2 regions of the Desulforamulus ruminis DSM 2154 genome follow, and region 2 is predicted to be linked to the other one. Evidence: riboswitches for the same ligand, from Rfam matches in the RefSeq annotation. Region 2 holds a riboswitch; the other holds the start of a gene.
The links. A riboswitch is a leader RNA that binds a small molecule or an ion and turns the genes downstream of it on or off. The one in region 2 is predicted to bind glycine.

Region 1 (11,829 bases), 130 kb from region 2:
TCTCAGCGCCTTTTATCTGGATATTATCAAGGACCGTTTATATACGGCGGTGCCCGCCTCCCTTGAACGCCGGGCTGCCCAGACGGTACTTTGCGAAGTGCTGGATGCCCTGGTGCGGCTGCTGGTGCCGGTTTTAACCTTCACCACCGAAGAAATCTACCGGCACATGCCGGTTGCCGGTGAAAGGCTGGCCAGTGTTCAAATGCTGGATATGCCTGAAGCCAATGTGGAATATATTGATGTGGAGTTGGAGAAAAAGTGGGACCGGGTAAAGGAGATCCGTAAAGAAGTTTTGAAGGTGCTGGAAACCGCCCGTCAGAACAAAATTATCGGCAACGCCCTGGAGGCCCAAGTGGATCTTTACGCCCACGGGGACACGGCCGAGTTCCTTCGGGCTATGGCTGCTGAACTGGCCACCATTTTTATTGTTTCCGGCGTATCTCTGCATCCCCTGGCGGAAGCACCTGCTGAAGCTGCCCGAGCGGAAGGAATGGAACTGGCGGTGGCGGTGGCCCCTGCCGGCGGCGCCAAATGCGAGCGTTGTTGGATGTATGCCGAAGGGATTGGCAGTGATCCTGAAAACCCGACCCTCTGCCCCCGTTGTGCCGGCGTGGTGCAGGAACATCACCAAGTGTAACAATATTTAAGAGAGCGAACTCCAGGGTTCGCTCTCTCATGTTTTTTCTATGGAATTTCTATTTTATGCCCTGCCTCAGGGCATCCAGATCAATTAACCCCTTTTTGGCCCGCTGGGTGATGATTCCCCCAATACGTCCCGACTCTATGGAAGTTAACCCACCCCAACCTTCGCGCCGAACCTTTTCAGCCAGACCCAGTTCTTCGGCGATTTCCAATTTCAACAGATCCATGGGGGTAGGCTTTTTTTCTTTTTTAGCCCGGGATTTCATTTTTTCCTTTGAATTCTTAATTCCTGCGTTCATACTGCCTCCTTGAAGCGGAAACCCTCCCCAAGGGAGGGCTGGATTTTAAAAATCAAGGTATTCGGTGTATCATAGGGTATAATGCCCTCCTATGGCCCCCAAAATACATTCGAAATTCCATACGTTGCTGTGGATGCAGTGATGAATCCAGGGATAAGGAGAAAATAAGAGGGCCTTTGCGGCCCACTAAAAATAAATTTATCCAGCTTACCGATCAGAAGCATGTTGATTAATGCCAGGGCAGGGGCAGCTTCCGGGGCAGGTACATTTCCCTCCGAAATGATACCCTAGGAAATACCCGGATAAAAGCAAAATAACAACACCAAAGACAGTAACAATAGTCTTTTTATCAATCATTCTATTCACCCCCTAGTAGGATGAATATTGGCTTTTATTCTAAATAATTCCAATTTGAAAAAATAAATAAAAAGGTCTTCTTAAATGACGAAACCCCCCCGAAGGAGGGTTTCTTTAGACAAAGCCCATAAAAACTGTGCACCGATCACAGGGTTTACCGTATAGCCAACGGCAATCTTTCGATTGCCTGCGGCCATTGGAAAACCCGCGATGATCTTGTCGATCATTACAGATCGAAAGTCTGAAATCATCATTGATAAAAACAGACCACGAATCCTTAACCCATAAAGGAGGATTATTTCGATACTGTAATCATCTTGGCTCAGCCTTATGAACTTTGATGCTGGTAGTATAACCCCGGCAGGAACAAACTATTAATGAATCCGGTTGGTAATATTTTCTGTAAAATTATAAAAATATTTTTTCATTAAGAGGATTTTGGCAGGACTAAAAAGAATAAGGCCAAAGTGGAAAGATCAATAAAACTGCGGATGATGGCCGTGGGAGAGACCCTTGCGGGGGCGCCGAAGGAGCAAACCGGTTTCTTGAGGGAGAAACCCGTTAAACTCTCAGGCAAAAGGACTGTGGCCGGACGTACCTCTGGAGAGTTCCTGCATAAGATGGACCAGCGGGACACCAAAGGGGAAACTTCTCGGAGAAGTCATCTCTCAGGTTAAAGGACAGAGTTTATACCGGCAGCGGTATAACTCCGTCCTTTTATATTCCCGGCTTGGCGTAAGATGTTGAAGCCCGGAACATACTAAACTTAGGAGGTGACGTGGTGGCAGACATGAAAGTAACGCCTCTCTACAATGTCCACCAGCGTGCAGGAGCTAAAATGGTTGAATTCGGGGGTTGGCTGATGCCAATCCAGTATGAGGGAATTTTGAAAGAGCATCAGGCTGTGAGAACGGCCGCCGGATTATTTGATGTTTCCCATATGGGGGAAATCGAAATTACCGGGCAAGAGGCGGCTTCCTTTATACAAAGAATGATTACCAATGATTTGACCCGCTTGAGTCCCGGCGGGGCCCTTTACACGCCCATGTGCCATCCCGGAGGCGGTACGGTGGATGATTTACTGGTCTATAGGCTGGAAGATCACCGCTACCTGCTGGTGGTCAATGCTTCCAATGTGGCCAAAGATTATCAATGGCTTAAGGATCATGCCCCGGAAGGCGTAAAGGTGACCGACGTTTCCGAGAGCACCGTTCAATTGGCTCTTCAGGGGCCTTTGGCCTTAAAAATTTTGCAAAAATTAACTTCTGTTAACCTCAGTGAAATAAAATATTTTTACTTTGTGCATGGTCCGGTAGAAGGGGTGCCCTGCTTAATCTCCCGTACCGGATATACCGGTGAGGACGGCTTTGAGCTTTATTTTGCGGCGGAGCAGGCTGAAAAAGTCTGGCAGGCCATCTTAGACGCCGGGGTGGAGGAAGGGGTTAAACCCGTTGGCCTGGGGGCCAGAGACACCCTGCGCTTTGAAGCCTGCCTGGCCTTGTATGGTCACGAATTAAGCGACAGTATTTCACCCCTTATGGCCGGACTGGGCTGGACCGTAAAGTTTAACAAGGGCGAGTTTGTAGGCCGGGAAAACCTGCTTAAAGAGAAGGAAGCGGGAATCAGTCATAAACTGGTGGGCCTGGAAATGCTGGACCGGGGGATTCCCCGCCAGGGCTATCCTGTCAACAGGGAGGGCCGGGAGGTGGGCTGGATTACCTCCGGAACCTTTGCACCCACCCTGGGGAAAAACCTGGGGTTAGCGTATGTTCTGGCACAGTGGGCGGAAATCGGCAGCGAACTGGACGTAGTGGTTCGCGGCAAGCCGTTAAAGGCCCGGGTTGTGCCTAAACCATTTTATAAACGGGAGGTCTAATGAATGAATATACCAGCGGAATTAAAGTACAGCAAAGAGCACGAGTGGGTTAAAGTTGAAGGAAACCGGGCCACCATCGGCATCACGGATTTTGCCCAGGAGTCCCTGGGAGACATCGTATTTGTGGAACTGCCCGCTGTAGGGGATGAATTGGAAAGGGAAGAGACCTTCGGGGTGGTGGAGTCTGTAAAAACCGCCAGCGATTTATATTCCCCGGTGAGCGGCAAAGTGGTGGAAATCAACGAAGAACCGGTGGATTCCCCCGAAGTGGTCAATCAGGACCCCTATGGCAAGGGCTGGATGATCGTGATTGAAATGACGGAGCCGGCTCAACTGGATGATTTAATGACCTCGGAACAATATAAAGCTATGGTGGAAGAAGGGAACTAGTTTGCATTATATTCCGCATACCGCCCGGGAACGCCGGCAAATGCTTGCGGCCCTGGGCCTTGATAGCACGGATCAATTATTCCAGGATATTCCCCGGGAGCTTCTTTTTAATGGCGAGCTCCGGGTGGAGGGCGGGTGGTCGGAAATGGAACTGGCCGGTCATCTGTCCGGCCTGGCCAGAATGAACTCCGGCACCGACGAGCTGGTTTGCTTTTTGGGGGCCGGGGCTTACGATCACTATATCCCCAGTGCGGTGAAACATGTTTTGTCCAGATCGGAATTTTATACCGCTTATACTCCTTACCAGCCGGAAATCAGTCAGGGCGTTTTACAATCCATCTTTGAATACCAAAGTATGATTTGTCTGCTCACGGGCATGGATGTGGCCAATGCCTCCATGTATGACGGAGCCAGCGCCCTGGCCGAAGGGGCGCTGATGGCCTGCGCCGCCACCAAAAGAGATGCGGTGGTGGTGGCCAGAACCGTACACCCTGAGTACAGAGAAGTTCTCCGTACCTACATGTTTGGCCCCGGGGTGGCAGTAAAGGAAGTTCCTTTCCGGGACGGAGTCACCCCCGTAGAAGAAGTAATTCAACAGTTGGATAAGAATACCGCTGCTTTACTGGTGCAGTATCCCAACTTTTTCGGAAGCATGGAAGATTTAAACGGTCTGGCTGAGGCAGCCCATGCCGTGGGCGCCCTGCTGGTGGTTTGCGCCGATCCCATTGCCCTGGGTCTGCTTCAGGCACCGGGTTCCTGCGGCGCCGATATTGTGGTGGGAGAAGGCCAGTCCCTGGGCATTCCCCTTTCTTACGGCGGTCCCCATCTGGGTTTTCTGGCCTGCAAAGAAAAGCTTATGAGGAGGATGCCCGGCCGTATTGTGGGTCAAACGGTGGATGTGGAGGGCCGCAGGAGTTTTGTTTTAACCCTGCAGGCCAGAGAACAGCACATCCGCCGGGAAAAGGCCACTTCCAATATCTGCTCCAATCAGGCTTTGTGCGCCCTGGCGGCCACCGTTTATCTGAGCCTGGTGGGCCGGGAAGGCCTGCGCCGGGTGGCGGAATTATGCCTGCAGAAAATAGCCTATGCCAAAAAACTTTTGTCCGGCGTGTCCGGCTGCCGGCTGCCCTGGCATTCTCCTACCTTTAAAGAGTTTGTGGTTAAAACCGGACCGTCTCCCCGGGAAGTAAACCGCCGTCTGCTGCAGCAAGGCATCCTCGGCGGTTTGGATCTTGAACCCTATTACCCGGAATTGGCCGGGCACATGCTGATCTGCGTCACTGAAAAACGGACCCGGCAGGAAATTGAAAGCCTGGCGGAAAGACTGGGGGCTATGTCATGACCGAAAAATTAATTTTTGAATTGAGCACCCCCGGACGGCAGGGGATCGTCCTTCCGGAGGCCGACGTACCCTTGGTGGCGCCCGGTGAATTAGTGCCTGCCGGTTATCTCCGGGAAGAGACGCCGACCCTGCCGGAAGTCAGTGAACTGGATGCCGTGCGCCACTTTACCCGTCTTTCCCGCATGAATTTTGGCGTGGATGTGGGTTTTTACCCCCTCGGTTCCTGCACCATGAAGTATAATGCCAAGGTGGCGGAGGATGCCGCCGGTTTACCCGGCTTTGCCAGCCTCCATCCTTACCAGCCGGAGGAGTTAAGCCAGGGGGCGCTGAGGCTGATGTACGAAACCCAGCGGGACCTGGCTGAAATTACCGGCATGGATGAGTTTACCCTGCAGCCGGCGGCCGGAGCCCACGGCGAAATGACCGGTATGCTGATTATTAAAGCCTATCTGGCCAGTAAAGGGGAAACCCAGCGCACCAAGGTGATTGTTCCGGATTCCGCCCACGGGACCAATCCGGCCACCGCCACCCTTTGCGGGTTTAAAGTGGTGGAAGTGAAATCCGATGCCCGGGGCGGCGTGGATCTGGAGGCCCTGCGCAAGGTGCTGGGTCCGGATGTGGCGGCCCTCATGCTAACCAATCCCAGCACCCTGGGCCTATTTGAAGATAATATCCGGGAAATCGCCGACCTGGTGCATCAGGCCGGAGGCCTGCTTTATTATGACGGCGCCAATCTCAATGCCGTTATGGGTTATGCCCGACCCGGCGACATGGGGTTTGACGTGGTTCATTTAAACCTCCATAAAACCTTCGGCACACCCCACGGCGGCGGTGGACCCGGTTCCGGGCCGGTGGGCGTTAAGGCCGCACTGGCGCCTTTCTTACCCAAACCGGTGGTGGAAGAAAAGGAAGGCCTCTATGTCCTTAACCATTGCCGGCCCCAGTCCATTGGCCGCGTAAAGGCCTTCTACGGCAATTTTGGCGTGGTGGTTAAAGCCTATACCTATATCCGGGCCTTGGGCGGCCGGGGACTGAAAGCCGTTTCCGAGCACGCCGTGCTCAATGCCAATTATTTAATGGCCTGCTTAAAGGATCATCTTACCATTGCCTATCCCAGAACCTGCATGCATGAGTTTGTGGCTTCTCCCCTCAAGGAACTCAGGGAAAAGGGCGTCAAAACCCTGGATCTGGCCAAGGGACTGCTGGATTACGGCTATCACCCTCCCACCGTATATTTTCCGTTAATTGTTGAGGAGGCCTTGATGGTGGAACCCACTGAAACGGAAAGTAAAGAAACCCTGGATGCCTTTGCCCAAAACCTTATCAAGGTGCTGGAAGAAGCGGCGGAAAATCCGGAAAGGTTAAAGGAAGCGCCCTATACCACACCGGTACGCAGGCTGGATGAAGTGGCCGCCGCCCGCAAGCCGGTATTGAAGTGGCAGCCCGAGTAATTTTGGGACAGACCCCCGGTTGCCAAGAGCTTTTTTAATATGTTATACTGACTCCGTCAGGCCATCGCAAAAAGGCCAGGCCGGTTTAGGCAGCGGAATGAAACAATCCCGCGGGACTTCATCTGACCCTCAAAAGATGAGGTCCCGCGGGTTTTGTTTTGTAAATCAGAAAATTTTGTAAATACCATGGCTCGGTCATTTTTGTCGAAGACTTGATACGTCAAGTTTCTTTTAGGAGGATCACCGTGAACATTCAGGATAAAAAACTAAAAGTGGCCCGCCTTTCCATTTTTTCCAATACTTTTTTAACCCTAGGCAAACTTTGGGTTGGTTTGGTCATGGGCTCGGTGGGTGTCATTTCGGAAGCAATCCACTCGGGATTGGATCTGGTGGCCTCACTGGTTGCTTTTATGGCTGTAAGACAATCGGGAAAACCGGCCGATAAGAAACACCCTTACGGTCACGGAAAATTTGAAAATCTGGCGGGGATTATTGAAGCCCTGTTGATCTTGGCGGCAGCCATTGGTATTCTGTATCAGGCCATTGAAAAGCTGCTGCAGGGCGGTGGAGAAGTTCATTCCCTGGGCTTGGGTGCGGTGGTGATGGGGATTTCAGCGGTGGTTAACTTTGTCATTTCCCAAAGGCTGATGAAAGTTGGCGCGGAAACCGAATCACCGGCCCTGATCGCCGACGGATGGCACCTGCGGACCGATGTGTACACCTCCCTGGGAGTCTTTGTGGGCCTTGGAGCGATCAAATTAACGGGCTATACCCCGTTGGACCCGATCATTGCCATTGGCGTGAGCCTGCTCATTGTAAAAGCAGCCTTTGACTTAATTAAAGACTCTATTGGCAGCATGCTGGATACCCGTTTACCTCAGCATGAGGAAGAAATGATTAAAAAAGTATTGTCCCGCTATTCGGATCAATTTTTAGAGTATCATGGACTGAGAAGCCGTAAGGCAGGACCCCACCGCCATGTGGATCTGCACCTGGTGGTTCCCCGTCATATTCCGGTGGGGGCCGCTCATATTCTCTGCGATCAAATTGAGGCGGAAATTAAAGCCAATATGCCTGGGGTGGAAGTGCTGATTCATTGCGAGCCTTGTGAATCCCTGGAACAGCCCGGAGAAATCTTCTGCACCCGACCCGGCTGCGGCAAAGACCTAACCGAGTGTCCTAAAGGACGCTGTCCCATTGAAAATAAAAATAACGGCACAGGGAAGGAACCGGGGAGCAGGGGTTGATGGATTTATTTAGAGGCTCTTTTCTTATAAGGGGCTTTGAGACGATCAGCCTGAAACAAAACATCAAGGGATAGGGTTCCTGCCACTTTTACCAGATGAGGGCTGCGAAAATCAATCTTTACCGGAAACAGTTCGATGAATATGGGGTTAAATGCCCGGACGACGGTTATGCCGTGGTCCGTTTTTTGTAAAAGGTCCGGTTGATCGGGGGCTTCCAGGACCAGTACGGTGGGTTTGAAGCGGCGGTTGAGCCCCACCCCCTTCTTGGCATCAAGCATAGCCCCCAGCAGGTTGCCGCGTAGGGTATCCCCGGGCTGGAAGCCGTGCAGGAATACTTTTTTAATGGAATCCAAGGGAGCACCAAAATATAACTTACCCATGGTAAAACTCCTTTCATTTCCGAAGGATTGTGCAAATAATAACAATATACAATACAATTATGCAATTTGCATACCAGGCGGTGTTCTTTAGTTAAAAGTAGATTTTACGGAGCAATTCACTGCCTGCTGTTCCCAAAGGGAACAAAAGCGGGGTGAGTTGTATCAAAAAGGGACAGCTTTTGCTGTCCCTTAGGTTTTGCTTACCGGCACAGGCTGTGCCGGTTCCTTGCGGTCTTTGAGTTCCGCCACCAGCATTCCTGCCAGAATCAAGGCGCAGCCAAGCCACTGACGGGAAGTTAGGATTTCTCCGGATAAGAACCAACCGGCTGCAGCGGCAAAGACCGGTTCCATAATAAAAATAATGGCCGTATGGGTGGGGCTGGTGTAGCGCTGAACAGAGTTTTGTACCAGAAAAGCCAGGGCCGTGGCCGGAATGGCGGTGCTGAAAAGTCCGATCCAGACCGGACGGGTGAAATGCTCCGGCAGGGTTTCCAAAAAGAAACCGCAGCAACCGCTGATGATGGATACCACTCCGATCTGCAGGATGGAAAGCATCACCGGGTCATATTTGGGTGCATATTTACCCACCAGAATAATGTGGCCGGCAAAGGAAAGGGCGCAGAAAAAAGTCAGGATATCTCCATAATTTAATGAAAAATTATTTCCCAAAGAAAGCAAAGCCAATCCCAGGGTGGCGCAGGTCACGCCGGTGATAACGGGTCTGCCGGGAATTTTCCTGGTTGCCAGGCAAGAAAAAAGGGGCACCAGCACCACGGCCAGGCCCGTAATAAAACCTGCATTGGAGGCGGTGGTATATTTTAAGCCAATGGTTTGAAAGGCATAACCTGCAAACAAAAAGAACCCGATAATACTGCCGGCCAGCAAGGTCTTGAGGTCTAATCGCCGGAATCTGCGAAAGTAGATTAAAGCCAGAAAGGCAAAGGCAATGGCAAAGCGGATCGCAATGAAATAAAAGGGTCCAATATCGGCAATGGCATCCTGGACCACCACAAAGGTGACCCCCCAGATAAAGGTAATGGCCAGCAAGGCCAGGTCCGCACGGATTTGCTGAGATTTTGACATACTGTGTATCCTCCATACAATGATAACGTTTCTATTCTCTCATTCCTTGGACTAGGCGTCAATTATTTATACAATATTTCTTGTTATAAAAGTTTGTTTTGTAAAATTTTAATTAAAGGTGAGGGAGGATTTTAGCATAATAAAGCGAAACTAAAATTTATAAATCCGGGTAACTAATTATGCGCTGACGGCAGGTGTTGTAATTGGCCCCGCTAAAGAGGTACCGTTGAATGCAAAAAAGGAGGAGATTTTGTGAAGAAAGTCTTAAAATTTGGGTTGCTGGCCCTGCTGGTACTGGCACTGGCCGTGGCGGCGGCCGGCTGTGGAGGCAGTGAACCCCCCAAAGAAGAGGCCAAAGAACCGGGCGGAGATCAAGGGCAGACCGGTAAAAAGCTGGTGGTTGGTTCCGATACCACCTTTGCCCCCTTTGAATTTACCGATGCTGCCACCGGTAAATATATTGGTTTTGATGTAGAGTTAATTGAAGCGGTTGCTAAAGAAGCGGGTTACGAGCTGGATTTCCGCAGCATGGCCTTTGACGGCCTGATTCCTGCCCTGCAGACCAGCCAGATTGACGCGGCCATTTCTTCTATAACCATCACCGACGAGCGGAAGCAGGTGGTTAATTTTACCGATCCCTATTACAAGTCCGGTCTTATTGTAGCCGTTCAGGCCAAAAATGACGACATTAAGAGTTTTGACGACCTGAAGGGCAAAAAAATTGCCGTTCAAAGCGGAACCACCGGCGCCAAGATGGCTGAAAAAATTCCCGAAGCCAAAATTACTTACTTCACCAACACCGACCAGGCCTTAATGGAACTGAAAAACGGTGCGGTGGATGCCGTTATCAACGACTATCCGGTCAGCGCTTACTTTGTTAAGCAGGGTAACGACGATGTGAAGCTGGTTGGAGATATCCTCTCCGCGGAAGAATATGGTATTGCCGTTCCCAAGGATAAGACCGAAGTTTTGGAAAACCTGAACGCTGCTTTAAAAACCCTGAAAGAGAACGGTGAATACGCTACCATTTACAAAAAATGGTTTGGTGAAGAACCGAAATAAAATAGTCGACCTGCCCTAAGTTATCATGTAAAATAATAATGGTGCGTAACATCATGTTACGCATATTTTATGCAATTAATTAATCAGGCAGGTGAAGGTATGGAATCACTACAGGTCATGAAGAGTGCTTTGCCCGTTTTAATGGTGGGCTTAAAGATGACCATTGAGCTTACCACCTTGGCAGTATTTTTCGGCTGTATTATCGGCCTTTTTATGGCCCTGGGGAAAATGAGCAAAAACATTCTCCTCAGATACCCGTCCGTTGTTTATATTGAGTTTTTCCGGGGGTCACCCCTGCTGGTGCAATTATTTTTAGTTTATTTCGGGTTACCGCAGATGGTGGGCCACCCAGTGGACCGTTTTTGGTCCGCCGTGCTGGTTTTAAGCCTTAACAGCGGGGCTTATATTGCAGAGATTTTCCGGGGAGGAATTCAGTCCATCGACCGGGGGCAGACAGAAGCGGCTCGTTCTTTAGGCATGACCCATGTACAAGCCATGCGACATGTGATCCTTCCCCAGGCCTTTAAGCGGGTCATCCCGCCCATGGGCAATGAATTTATCGCCATGATGAAAGACACTTCCCTGGTGTCCGTAATCGGTTTAGCGGAACTGGCCCGTACCGGGCAGCTAATTATTGCCAACAACTACCGGGCCATGGAGATTTGGTTTGTTGTGGCCATTATTTATATTTGTATGACCGTGCTCATTTCGGAATTCTTTGTCAACCGCATGGAAAGGAGGCTGAAGGCCGGTGATCGTAGCTAAAAATATTCACAAAAGCTTTGACCAGCTTCAGGTCCTGCGGGGAATTGATTTGTATGTAAAAGAGCAGGAGGTGGTTGTCATTATCGGTCCTTCGGGTTCCGGCAAGAGCACTTTCCTGCGCTGCCTGAATTTGCTGGAGGAACCCACCTCCGGGGAGATTACCATTGACGGCCTGCCGGTCATGGATAAAGGGTCCGACATTAATAAAATCCGGCAGAATGTGGGGATGGTGTTCCAGCGGTTTAATTTGTTCCCGCACAAGACGGCCCTGCAAAATATTACCCTGGCTCCCATGAAAGTAAAAAATCTTTCTGAACCGGAAGCCGCTAAAATCGCCAGGGATTTGCTGGCCAAGGTAGGTCTGCAGGACAAAGAAAATGTCTATCCCGACCAGTTGTCCGGCGGGCAGCAGCAGCGGGTGGCCATTGCCCGGGCTCTGGCCATGAAGCCCAAGGTGATGCTGTTCGATGAGCCCACCTCCGCCCTGGACCCGGAAATGGTTGGCGAGGTTCTGGCCGTTATGAAGGATTTGGCCCGGGAAGGGATGACCATGGTGGTGGTAACCCATGAAATGGGTTTCGCCCGGGAGGTAGGAGACAGAGTTTTGTTCATGGATGAAGGAAAGGTCGTTGAAGTGGGAACACCGGAGCAGATTTTCGGCAACCCCCAAAATGAGCGGACCCGGTCTTTCCTCAACAAAATTTTATAACATAAAGAATGAAGCCAGCTTAAATAGCTGGCTTCATTAATTCAAGGTAATCTTCACCCAGTTTGGTTAACGAACATATCTTGCTCTTACCCTCGGAGGTGACATCCACCAGTCCCAGAGCGAACAACTGCATGACCACATGGTCCAGGACAGCCCGCTTAACCTTGGCGGTTAAGGAAAGTTCCTCTTTATTCATTTTGCCTTCGTCGATGAGGGCTCGGAGAAC
Region 2 (11,829 bases):
CGGGCGTTACCTCCCAGGATTGGGCCGCCATGGGTTCCACCTCGGTGCTCCCTTTGCCGTTTTCGGTTTTATATTTTACCAGCCTGTCATAGCAGGGATAGCTGATTTTCCAGGAGGCATTGTCCATGGATACGGCAGGATCCAGGGTTGCCAGGTCCATGGACATGCCCACAACCAGTGTATCGGAGGGGGATGGGGAACCTGTCTGTTTTTTGTCCTCCCCTCCTCCGCCACAACCGCTGATCATTAGAGCCAACATCATTGCAAATACGAATAACCTCTTCATGATTTCCCTCCTCATTTCTCCCATCTTCAATAGGATAGCTTCCTTTTTAAAAAGTTGGAGGCGTCATCGCCCAAACCCCGATGGCTTCTTCGCTGCCCGGATTATAAAAACGGTGTGGAATACTACTGTCAAAATAAATACTGTCACCCTGATTTAAAATATATTGTTCACCTCCTATGCGTATACCGATGGTCCCTTGGATAACAACACCACATTCCTCACCGGGATGACTGATCAGTTCTCCCGGATGATTCCCCGGCTTCAATTTAAGCATGAGAAATTCAATTTTTCGGTTTATATCCGGAGACAATAGTTGATACAGCACATTACTCTGGGGTATTTCTATCTTCTTTTGCTTCTCCTTGCGAACCACAGCAACGCTTTTACTTTCTACCTGTTCAAAAAGATAAAAAAGCGTAATGTTTAAAGCCGAAGTTATTTTCCAAAGGGTATCCAGGGAGGGCTGCACCATCCCCCTCTCTACCTGGCTCAAAAGCCCCGGGGAAATTTGAGCTTTGCTTGATAGGTCCTTTAGGGTCATCTGCCGTTCATCCCTCAGGGTGCGGATTTTTGATCCCAATATTTTATAAAAAACATTTTGTTCGGTATCTTGAGACATCTGCCACTCACCTCAATCTCCTTTAACCAGCCATTGATTCGGTCAGTTCAAGCTGCAATTTTATTTGGGCTATATTTTTTTTAATATGGGTAAACAAACAAAACAAAAAAAAGGTCCTATATCTGCATATAGCACCTTTGCTCGCTCAACATCTTTGTTGAATATTTAATTTTAAGTTATGTTAGCATAAACCATAGGGTTTGGCAATAAAAAATTTCTCTGTTCCTTGCAGCCCTTTGCTGTTTAAAGTACAGGCCGCTTCTCTTTAATTTAAATATGGATTGTCCGGATCAGAAAATGCGGCATATCAACAACCGATCTCTACACACTTTTCAAACAAATGATTTAATCGGTCCGTTTTTAAATTCTGACCAATCACCACCGCCCGACCGATGGGTTGAGGGGAGGCTGCGGTAATTTTCCAGTCGCCGGTCACATATTCAAAATGAAGCCACTGGTCCTCTCCCGGCACAATCCCCTTGGCGCGCAGAACATAGCCCAATTGACTGTCTTTGCCGAGGAGGGTTAAAACCCGCTGCAAAGATTCGTTGCTAAAGGCTTTTGGACTTTCCCAGGACCAGCCCTGAAAAACTTCCGGTGCTGCATGCAAATGATGGGGATGTTTGCCGGAATGGCAGTTGCATTCATGATGCTGGCGGTGTTCACCTGAATGATGACAACCGCAGCCACAAGAGTGCTGCGACCCAAGGGAAATCTTTAAAGAGGGAAATTCTCGGGTGAACATAACCTCCGGAGAATGAGTTACCTCTAGAATCTGTTTGCCTTTTAAATTTTCCCAGGGTGTGGTAACCCATGCGGCAGTTGGATTTATCGGCCGGAGCATTTGCATTAACTCCCGGACTTGATCCCCTGTCAGGGCATCGTTTTTGCTCAAAACCAAGGTGCGGGCATGTTTCACCTGATCTTTAAAGAATTCACCAAAGTTGCGCAGGTAAATCTCCGCCTTCAGGGCATCCACCACGGTAATAATATGCTCAGCCGTTAATCGCTGCTGAAAGACATCCTGCTCCAGAACACTTAGAATTTCGGACAGTTTACCCACGCCGGTGGGCTCTATGATAATCCGCTGGGGTTTTACCTTATCCAGAGCCTCCAGCAGCACCTGCGTAAAGTCCCCTTTTAAAGAGCAGCAAATACAACCGGAGTATATCTCCTTCACTTCGACCTTCTGATTTGCCAGCAGTGAACCGTCAATCCCTACCTCACCATATTCATTCTCCAGCAAAAAAACCCTTTGCTCCTGATAACACTCGTCCAACAATTTGCTAATTAAAGTTGTTTTACCCGCTCCTAAAAAACCTGAAATAATATCTACCGGTACCCTCATTCATCAAGACCTCCCTGGTTGGATGTTTATTCCACAGCTCCCACAGCAATTTCCAGGTTTTTAAGATTGTCACGCATTCCGGTAAGGTAATTTTTACCTGCCGCAATCTCTTCCTCCGATAAACTTTCCAGAGGGTTCAACACCAGGGTTTCTCCCTTTACTTCATGGGCAATCACCTCGGAAACTTTGGGACTTACCAGGGTCTCAAAGAAAATATGTTTTATATTCTTCTCCCGTGCCACCTCAACAACCTCCGCCATATCTGCCGGACTGGGCTCACTTTCGGGAGACAGGCCCCGTACCGGAACTTGGGTCAGACCATAACGCTTGGCCAGGTAGCCAAAAGCTGCATGGGAAGTTACAAATTCTTTAATTTTAGCGTTGGCTAAACCTTTCTGATATTCTTCATGGAGTTTATCCAATTCTTTTTTGTAGGCCTCGGCATTGGCTTCATAAACAGCCTTGTTTTTCTCATCCGCTTTGGCCAAACCGGCTTGAATATTATCTACCATGATTTTAGCATTTACAGGGTCCAGCCAGATATGGGGGTCTTTACCACCGTGATCATGGTCATGCTCCTCAGCCTCACCGGATTCCTCATGATGGGCGGCCTCATGAGCCTCCTGTTCGTGGCCATGTTCTTCTTCGCCCTCATGTTCATGCGCCGTGCCCTCAATTAATTCAATATTTTGCCCGCCGTAAATAACAGTTACCTTGCTTTGATCAATGTTGGCCAATACCTTTTCAGCCCAGGGTTCCATGCCGGTGCCGCTAAGAATTAAAACGTCCGCCTTGGTCATTTCCGCAACGTCCTGGGGACTAGGCTCCCAGTCATGAGGTTCAGCTCCCGCCGGTACAACGTTTTTAACAATAATTTTGTCTCCCCCCACCTGCTTGGCAAAATCATAAAGGGGGTAGAAGCTGGTATAGACGGTCAATTGTTCCTTTTGCCCGGTGTTTTCAGCCGACCCGCAACCAGTCAGTAAGCCCGTAAATAACAAAACTACCAGCGCCGCAAAAAATTTTTTCACCCAAGGTTCCTCCTTTTATCCTTTTGAGGGTTTGTTAACCCGCTTGTCCGTAATTTTTACTAAACAATAATTTAAATTTTATACCACCCACCTAAATAAGAATTATTCTGATCTAATATTCATTATGAAACATTTACCCAATATATGTCAACTGCAGAAAGGAAATTAAAGAATAATTTCATGTTGTCTGATTTTGAGCAAATAGAGTTGTTTCTTGATCAGAATTTGTACCACATCCAACCTATTGCTTTTAAACTATGTTTATAAAATAATAAATCATTAAAAAGGAACCCTGAGGCTCTGTGATCCATCATTGGTTTAAGGTTATTTTAAGATTTGCATGAGACAATCAGCCTGGAGGCGATAGGTGATGAAAAAATTTCTTATTGTATACGCCATTGTTGCTCTGATTGTGAGCGGTACCATGGGGTATGAAAAATATCTGGAAACCAAACATGGCCATACTCAGGCAACGGTCGCTCCGGCCAAAAACACTACAGTAAATCCACAGGTTACGGTTAATGGTCAAAGCAACCCCAATATTCATGTCAGTACCGAAAAATCAAAGAAATAACTTAAACAAATTCTATCGACAACACCGGTTGAACAGGTCCGGACAGACGCAGAAAAAAGCCGGCACCCTTTTACGATGCCGGCTTCAACAGGACGATTAAAAGTTCGGAGTCTTCATTAAATGTGGACAGCCATACCATGCAACGCCTCCGCTGCTTCCAGCACAGCTTCAGAAAGAGTCGGATGAGCATGAATGGTCCCGGCCAATTGCTCTACGGTAGCCCCTAACTGGATGGCCAACGTTGCCTCGCCAATGAGGTCGGTTGCGTGGGGCCCCAGTATATGGACGCCCAGGATACGGTCTGTATCCGGATCGGCCAGTATTTTGACAAACCCCTCGGTTTCACCCATGGCAACCGCCTTTCCCGAAGCCATAAAGGGGAACTTGCCGGCCTTTATTTTGATGCCCCGAGCCTCGGCCTCTTGGGTTGTTAAGCCTACGCCGGCTGTTTCCGGTATGGTAAAGATGCAACTGGGCACAACGCTGTAGTCCATCTCCTTTTCCTTGCCCATGATATGATCCACAGCCACCATTCCCTGGGCGGAAGCCACATGTGCCAACTGAATTTTCCCGGTAATATCCCCAATGGCATAGATACCCGGCACGCTGGTGCGCAGCCGGCTATCCACCTGGACTGCCCCCCGGTCGTTAAACTGAACGCCCAATTCCGCCAGGCCTTGCTCTGCTAAATTCATGGTACGTCCAATGGAAATCAGTATTTTATCCGCCACCAATTCTTCGCCGTTCTCCAACAACGCCATCACTTTATCTGCGGTTTTGGTTACAGCCGTTATTTTGGACTTGGTCTTAACCGTAATGCCGCGTTTTTTCAAAATGCTTTGCATCTGTCTCTGAACATCCCGGTCTACTGTGGATAACAGGGTCGGCAGGGCTTCCACAATGGTGATCTTAACTCCCAGCTCGGCAAAGATGCAGGCAAATTCACAGCCAATCACACCGCCGCCGATAATTAACATTTCCCCGGGCAGTTCTGTCAGGTTGAGGATTTCATCGGAGGTCATCACCCGCTGTCCGTCATAGCCCAGGGCGGGAATCAAAGCCGGGCGGGTGCCGGTGGCCAAGATAATGTTTTCTGCATCTAAGACCATCTCACCGCCGTCCTTTAAGTCCACCTTAACCTGACCGGGGGCGACAATACGACCGGCGCCCTGAATCACCTCCACTTTGTTCTTCTTCAGCAGATATTGCACTCCACCCACCAGTTTGTTTACCACCTGATCCTTGCGCTCCTTCATCCGCCCATAATCCACCGCTATCTGGCCAACCTGAATCCCCAGTTCCTCCGACCGGCGGATAGCAGCCACTAAAGCGGCCTGACTTACCAGCGCTTTGGTGGGAATACATCCCCAATTTAAACATGTGCCGCCCACCTGATCTTTTTCCACCAAAGCCACTTTAGCTCCCAATTTGGCGGCCCGGATGGCTGCTACATAGCCGCCGGGCCCCCCGCCTATAATTACGATGCGATAGTTCAAGATAACACCTCCAGGTATTAATATACCTTAATAAATGGGATATTTAACACATATTTCATTCACCCTTTGCTTCAGTTCCTCTGCTTTTTCATTAAATTGATCTGAAAGAGCCGTGTTAATAATGCCGGCGACCTCGGCCATCTCCGCTTCTTTAAATCCTCGGGTGGTCACGGCCGGTGTGCCGATTCGGATGCCGCTGGTAACAAAGGGACTGAGCGGCTCAAAGGGGATGGTATTTTTATTGACGGTCACCCCAATCTCATCCAATCTTTTCTCAGCTTCTTTTCCGGTCATATTCCGATTGCGCAGATCCACCAGGATCAAGTGAGTATCCGTCCCGCCGGATACCAGGGTAAAACCGGCTTTTTGCAGTTCTTGGGCTAGAAATGAAGCATTTTTTAACACCTGTTTTTGATAATCTATAAAACCGGGTTTTAACGCTTCGCCAAAGGCAACTGCTTTGGCCGCAATCACATGCATCAGCGGTCCGCCCTGGGTACCGGGAAAAACGGCCTTGTTAACCGCCGAAGCATAATCCTTTTTACACAGAATCATGCCGCCTCTGGGTCCCCGCAAGGTTTTATGGGTGGTGGTAGTCACAAAATCAGCGTAGGGAACGGGGCTCATATGCAGGCCTGCTGCCACCAGCCCGGCAATGTGCGCCATATCCACTAAAAGGAGGGCACCCACTTCATCGGCAATTTCCCTGAACCTTTGAAAATCAATGGTCCTGGGATAGGCGCTGGTGCCTGCCACGATCATTTTGGGTCTGTATTCCCGGGCCAGGGCCGCAATTTTTTCATAATCCAGCCGGTGGGTTTCGGGATCCACACCATAGGACTTTACTTCAAAGTAGGAACCGGATACATTGGCCGGACTGCCGTGGGTTAGATGCCCTCCATCATTCAAATTTTGCCCCATAATCTTGTCCCCGGGTTTTAGAACCGCAAAGTACACGGCAAAATTGGCCTGAGCCCCGGAATGGGGCTGCACATTAATATGTTCCCCGCCAAATAATTTCTGGGCTCTTTGTATGGCTAGATTCTCCATCTTATCCACATATTCGCAACCGCCATAATATCTTTTACCCGGGTAACCTTCCGCATATTTATTGGTTAAGACACTGCCCTGAGCCGCCATCACCACCTGGGAGGTAAAATTCTCCGAAGCAATTAATTCAATCTTACGATTTTGACGCATCCTTTCCAATTCTACAATTTCAGCCGCTTCGGGATCTTGCATTAAGTAGTTCACTATTTTCTTCCCCCTTTTTATCATCCTTGGTTATTTAAGCTTCGCCCTTAGGCAGGGCTGCCTTACTGCCTTTCATCCAAGTTTCCTACCGTCAGGATCCCTCCTGCCCTTTCTCCCTTGGGCCCTAATGAACAGGATTTTCAATATGTATCAACCTCCCTCCCAAAGGATTTGTTCTTGACTGCAAAATAAAAGGACAGAGGAAACAGTCTTTGCTGTTTCCTCTGTCCTTTAACCTGAAAGATTCACCTCTTGCGAAGCTATCCCCTTGGGTGTTTCATAAAACTTGCCGCCTCATGAAAACTCTCCAGAGTATCGTCTGAATACAGTACTTTTACCTGAGAGTTTCAAAACCGGTTTCGCTTCACCGCTCCTTTACTCCTTCGGCGCCTCAGCCAGAGGTCTCTCCCGTATTCTTCATCCGATTTTATTTGGTTTTATATGGTCGGGTGCTTAATTAAGCCAAATCTTTTAAGAAGATTTTTACCGCACGGCCTTTTTGCCGTTCTCAATATCCTTTGTAACAGATATTTTATTATATCATAATGATCCCTGTCTGTCTTATCAAAATCATTGCTGGGTTTTGTGTGGGCAACACCGGCTAGATGCAAAGGATTTCTCTTTCTAACACGAACTGCATTCAAACTTAACATAGAAGGTGGTTCCTTTGGGTCCGGTATCAATACTGATGGTGGCATTGTGACGGGCGGCAATACTGTAACAAATACCAAGCCCTAAACCCGTTCCGTAGTCTTTTGTGGTAAAGAAAGGGGTTCCCAGCTTTTCTAAATACTCCGGTTTAATTCCCTCGCCCTGGTCCTGGACCACCAGCACCAGGTGATTGGGGTCCCTATAGGTTCTGATGGTTAAATAACCCCCACTCTGCTGCATTGCCTCCAAGCCATTACGGCACAGATTTAATATGAGCTGACGGATTTCATTTTCATTTAATAAGATATCCGGTATCTCGCTGATATCAATCTGCAGGTTTTTGTCCTGATTGGCAGCATCCGCTTTAATTAAAGGGATCAAGCTGCTAATAATATGATTAAGATTTTGTACTTCCAAGCCTGTGGGCTTGCTTCTGCCAATGGATAAAAACTCAGTAATAATTAAGTTCGCCCGGTCCAGCTCTTCAATCATTAAGTCGTAATAACTTTTATATCGGCTCTCTTTTTCACGCAGCATCTGTAAGAACCCCCGGATGGTTGTCATGGGATTTCTTACTTCATGACTGATGCCGGCAGCCATTTCCCCGATTAAATTTAATCGGTCTAATTTTATTAATTCATTTTCATAACGTTTTCTCTCAGTGATATCCTGCATAATCCCCTGGATGGCATAGGATTTGCCTTCTTCATCAAACAGCAATTCAGCATGCTCCTGAACCCAAACCACTTGACCATTACGATGCACCATACGGTACTCAGAGACAAAATCAGTTTTATTTGCAACGCTGTTTCGGAATTCTTCTTCCACACGCTCTTTGTCTTCTATAAAGATGTATTCCATCCAAATCTTCGGTTTACCAAGCCATTCCTCAGCAAAAAATCCTAATACCTTATGTAAATACGGATTAATATAGATGGGCTTTTGATCGGGTAATTGTGAGAGATAAACCACCACTGGCAATTGCTCAACCAATGATTTATATTTTCGTTCTGCATTCTCCAGCTTTTTTGCATACTTTTCTAAAGATATAATCATTTCATCAAAGGATTTTGCTAATAAACCAATCTCACCGTCATAGGGTAAGTTGGTCCTTACATTCAAGTTGGCCGAAGACAGTTCCTTGGTTACTTTTACCAGATTATTCAAGGGTCTCAATAGATGCAAAGTTCCACTAATTAGAATTAAAGCTACGGAGGCTAAGGTAACAATAATAATGACGGTAATGTTTTTTTGCAATATACCGTTGGAGGTAGTATATACTACATGCTTGGGAATACCGGAATAAATGTATAAAGCTCTATCATTGTTAGGAAAGCTACTTAAGGGAGTAAAGGAATAAATTCTCTCTGTTCCATCAACCCCCAAGGCTTGTATGCTTTTTACATTACCCTTAACCACAGCATCTCTTAAGGCCTCGGGAACCGTTCTCCCTGTCCAGCGATCATTATCGGGAAAGCGGGCCAGGATTTTTCCCTTTCCATCACATAAAGTTAAGCTGGAACCTTCAGGTAGCTTGTACTGCCAGGCAATATCGGTAAGATAACTTAATTTGAGCCCGGTAAAAAGAACCCCGTTCACCTTTCCATTATGGTCCATAACGGGATAACAAAAGGTAATCACCGTTTGACCGGTTATCGGTCCCACATAATATTCTCCAATAGAGAACCTACCGGTTTGCAATGCCCGTTGGAATGCGGGCCTTGCAAAAAAATTGAGTGGTTCCGTAGATTGAGGGGCGCTGCAAATTAGATTACCTTTTACATCAAGCATCCCTATAATAGAATATTCGGGATGTTCCGCAAGTAACGAACGATATAGTTCATTACTCCAATCTATATTTAGCACTTGAGGATTTAAAGCCAAGAGTTGCAGCATTTGTTTGGTGCATTTTATAGTTCTATTGTAATTTTCAGTAGCCTGAGTGACTAATCGCTTGGTATTCTCTTGGGCTTGCGTTACTTCCACCTTACGATATTCTGAAAACGTATATGACAGTAAGAGAATCACCGGCATAATAATTACTAGAACCAAAGTAATTAATTTACTCTTAATACTAGCCTTGCTGAATCTTCTTATCATTTTAAACCTCATCGTTTTAATATGTAAAAAATTTACAATAAATTAATAATTTTCAAAAAAAAAATATATCACTGGAAGTCCACAATAATCAAGGATAAAGGCAGTCGATTTATGTCGCGTAGTTAAAAAATAAGTTGAAGCATTACTCTAAATGTGTTTTCAAGTCTATTTTTAAGAAAAGAAAAGGAAGGTTTAACGCCTTCCCTTCTTTTACTTTCTATGCTTTTTAAACTGAAGGACAAGGTTTTAATGCTATTTTAAAATTAAAGTCCACAGTTTTTCGTTAATTTATAGTTAGAATACTACTACTATAAGAGCTGAAATTCATTTTTGTGCTTTTTTTCACCTTGAGGATCCTATAGTAAATATAGATGAAGAAAATCAAAATGTAAAGGTATACAAACCGACCACTTCACCGCTTTTTCGACCTTTTAGTGATGTCAATGAAAAAAACCAGTTAGTGACAACCCCCAAATTATATTCTTCTCAGCACTAATCAAAAAAATTGCCGCCACCTCTGCTAGCCTTTTTCCTCCTTCTCCTTTAGTAGACCATAATACTTATTCAGCACTCTGTTCAATTCCTCACTGGCCTCAACTACCTCAGGGTCGGTCAATAGCTTACCCTCACTCTCATTGTGCAGCTTCCTTCTTAGTTCGTCGATGAGTCGCAAAATGCCCTTCAGATCCTGTGGCATACCGATCCCTCCCAAGGTTTTGATATAGCATGCCCGGTGGAAAAATAAGAAAACCCTGTCCTGCAACATTTTGGCCACAAAACAATAAAAAGCTCACCCTTCTTGGGGTAAGCTTTTTCTGAATCTCTCTATAATTGGTGCCCGGGGCCGGGGTCGAACCGGCACGGTCGTGAAACCGCAGGATTTTAAGTCCTGTGCGTCTGCCTATTCCGCCACCCGGGCAAAGATTTTCTGTTTTTGAGTATAACAACTGCCGAGGGTATTTGTCAATAATTCGATTCCAAAGGGAATAAAATGGCGGAGCTGACGGGAGTCGAACCCGCGATCTCCTGCGTGACAGGCAGGCATGTTAGGCCACTACACCACAGCTCCAAAAAAGTGGAGCGGAAGACGGGATTCGAACCCGCGACCCTCGCCTTGGCAAGGCGATGCTCTACCACTGAGCCACTTCCGCACTTCTCGCGACAAATATTAATATATCATACCGGATACAAGCAAGTCAATATCCAACCGATAGAGTTACTCCCTATATCTACGATTAAAACCAATGATGGTGGCGGCTAAAGCAGCGGTTACCGCGAGAAACATAAAAATTAAATCGGTTCTGCTTAACTGGCTATAAAAGTTTAACATTGAGTCCATAGAAACACATCCTGATCTTTTTATTGAGTATACCATTACTTTCCTGTTGGTAAAAGTATAACCCTACTTGCTACCATTAACACACACAAAATATTTACTTAACTTTCTTAATATGGAAGGAATTTCCTTTTTGGTGCAGAATCTTTTATTTAAAGTGGTAAAAGGAGGTTTTCATGGATGTTATTCAGACAGTACCGGGACATTGTAGATAGGATCAGCCGGTTGGATAAACCCTTGTCTATGTTGACCCGATCAGAAAGAAACGAAGTCCTGGATCTATCTGTGCGGCAGGAAGAGCTGGAAAAACATATCGGCGAACAGGTGCAAAAGGGTTTTCGGGATTTGCGCAACGGTCTGGAGGTTGTATCCGAATGGGTTCAATTAATGGAAGAAGACAGCATTAAAGCCCTGGGAGTGGAGGGAACTCCGGAAGAAGTATTGGCCCTGGAGGAAACCTTGGTTCAACTTCATTCCCTGAACACTCAAATATCCGCCCTCACACTGGCGCAGTATCCGTCCTGTAAAGAGGCCGTGAATAATAAGGATGGAATAAAAGCGAGGACTCCGGAATCTGTTGAAGAAAAACCCCTGCTGCCGGTTATACAGTCCACCATTGAGATGGAAGATAAAGAAGGGGTCATCTCCAGAGTTCTTAAAGAGGTTTCCCACACAGTTTATGACGCAGCGCCAACCTTTCATACCGAAATTTTTAATGAACCAAGAATCGCCATACAAAAAAGCCGGCCTAAAAAGAGAAAAAGGCTGTAAGAAGTTCGGTTTCGCCGAACTTCTTCTTATCCCACTAATAAAAAACACCTGCTATAGCAGGTGGTGTGAACAATATAATGGAGGCGGCACCCAGATTTGAACTGGGGAATGGAGGATTTGCAGTCCTCTGCCTTACCACTTGGCTATGCCGCCATAACAAGTGGAGCGGAAGACGGGATTCGAACCCGCGACCCTCGCCTTGGCAAGGCGATGCTCTACCACTGAGCCACTTCCGCCTGTTTAAAATGGTGCCTCGAGCCGGAATCGAACCAGCGACACGCGGATTTTCAGTCCGCTGCTCTACCAACTGAGCTATCGAGGCGCTGACAATTATAAAATTTATCATAATTTAAAACTTAAATC

Region 1: it holds a riboswitch for glycine, as region 2 does, so the genes downstream of both, gcvT (glycine cleavage system aminomethyltransferase GcvT) here and DESRU_RS17145 (serine hydroxymethyltransferase) in region 2, are expected to answer to the same signal.

What each region holds. Positions count from the first base shown of each region.
Region 1 covers NC_015589.1:3,330,348-3,342,176, reverse strand. Annotated here, with positions in the region: gene ileS (isoleucine--tRNA ligase) at 1-637, shown strand, start outside; gene DESRU_RS16560 (alpha/beta-type small acid-soluble spore protein) at 696-941, opposite strand; gene DESRU_RS20990 (hypothetical protein) at 1,149-1,298, opposite strand; gene DESRU_RS20985 (hypothetical protein) at 1,379-1,552, opposite strand; glycine riboswitch at 1,790-1,893, shown strand; glycine riboswitch at 1,897-1,984, shown strand; gene gcvT (glycine cleavage system aminomethyltransferase GcvT) at 2,080-3,174, shown strand; gene gcvH (glycine cleavage system protein GcvH) at 3,178-3,564, shown strand; gene gcvPA (aminomethyl-transferring glycine dehydrogenase subunit GcvPA) at 3,566-4,906, shown strand; gene gcvPB (aminomethyl-transferring glycine dehydrogenase subunit GcvPB) at 4,903-6,357, shown strand; gene DESRU_RS16530 (cation diffusion facilitator family transporter) at 6,603-7,604, shown strand; gene DESRU_RS16525 (hypothetical protein) at 7,610-7,984, opposite strand; gene DESRU_RS16520 (DMT family transporter) at 8,174-9,067, opposite strand; gene DESRU_RS16515 (basic amino acid ABC transporter substrate-binding protein) at 9,320-10,129, shown strand; gene DESRU_RS16510 (amino acid ABC transporter permease) at 10,229-10,894, shown strand; gene DESRU_RS16505 (amino acid ABC transporter ATP-binding protein) at 10,881-11,603, shown strand; gene DESRU_RS16500 (hypothetical protein) at 11,623-11,829, opposite strand, start outside.
Region 2 covers NC_015589.1:3,459,867-3,471,695, forward strand. Annotated here, with positions in the region: gene DESRU_RS17115 (ABC transporter substrate-binding protein) at 1-286, opposite strand, end outside; gene DESRU_RS17120 (helix-turn-helix domain-containing protein) at 333-905, opposite strand; gene DESRU_RS17125 (CobW family GTP-binding protein) at 1,213-2,253, opposite strand; gene DESRU_RS17130 (metal ABC transporter substrate-binding protein) at 2,280-3,284, opposite strand; gene DESRU_RS17135 (hypothetical protein) at 3,655-3,858, shown strand; gene lpdA (dihydrolipoyl dehydrogenase) at 3,975-5,354, opposite strand; gene DESRU_RS17145 (serine hydroxymethyltransferase) at 5,382-6,632, opposite strand; glycine riboswitch at 6,925-7,029, opposite strand; gene DESRU_RS20015 (cache domain-containing protein) at 7,233-9,371, opposite strand; gene DESRU_RS20635 (aspartyl-phosphate phosphatase Spo0E family protein) at 9,880-10,056, opposite strand; tRNA gene DESRU_RS17155 (tRNA-Leu) at 10,192-10,278, opposite strand; tRNA gene DESRU_RS17160 (tRNA-Asp) at 10,352-10,428, opposite strand; tRNA gene DESRU_RS17165 (tRNA-Gly) at 10,436-10,510, opposite strand; gene DESRU_RS21560 (hypothetical protein) at 10,576-10,698, opposite strand; gene DESRU_RS17170 (hypothetical protein) at 10,876-11,466, shown strand; tRNA gene DESRU_RS17175 (tRNA-Cys) at 11,545-11,619, opposite strand; tRNA gene DESRU_RS17180 (tRNA-Gly) at 11,628-11,702, opposite strand; tRNA gene DESRU_RS17185 (tRNA-Phe) at 11,713-11,788, opposite strand.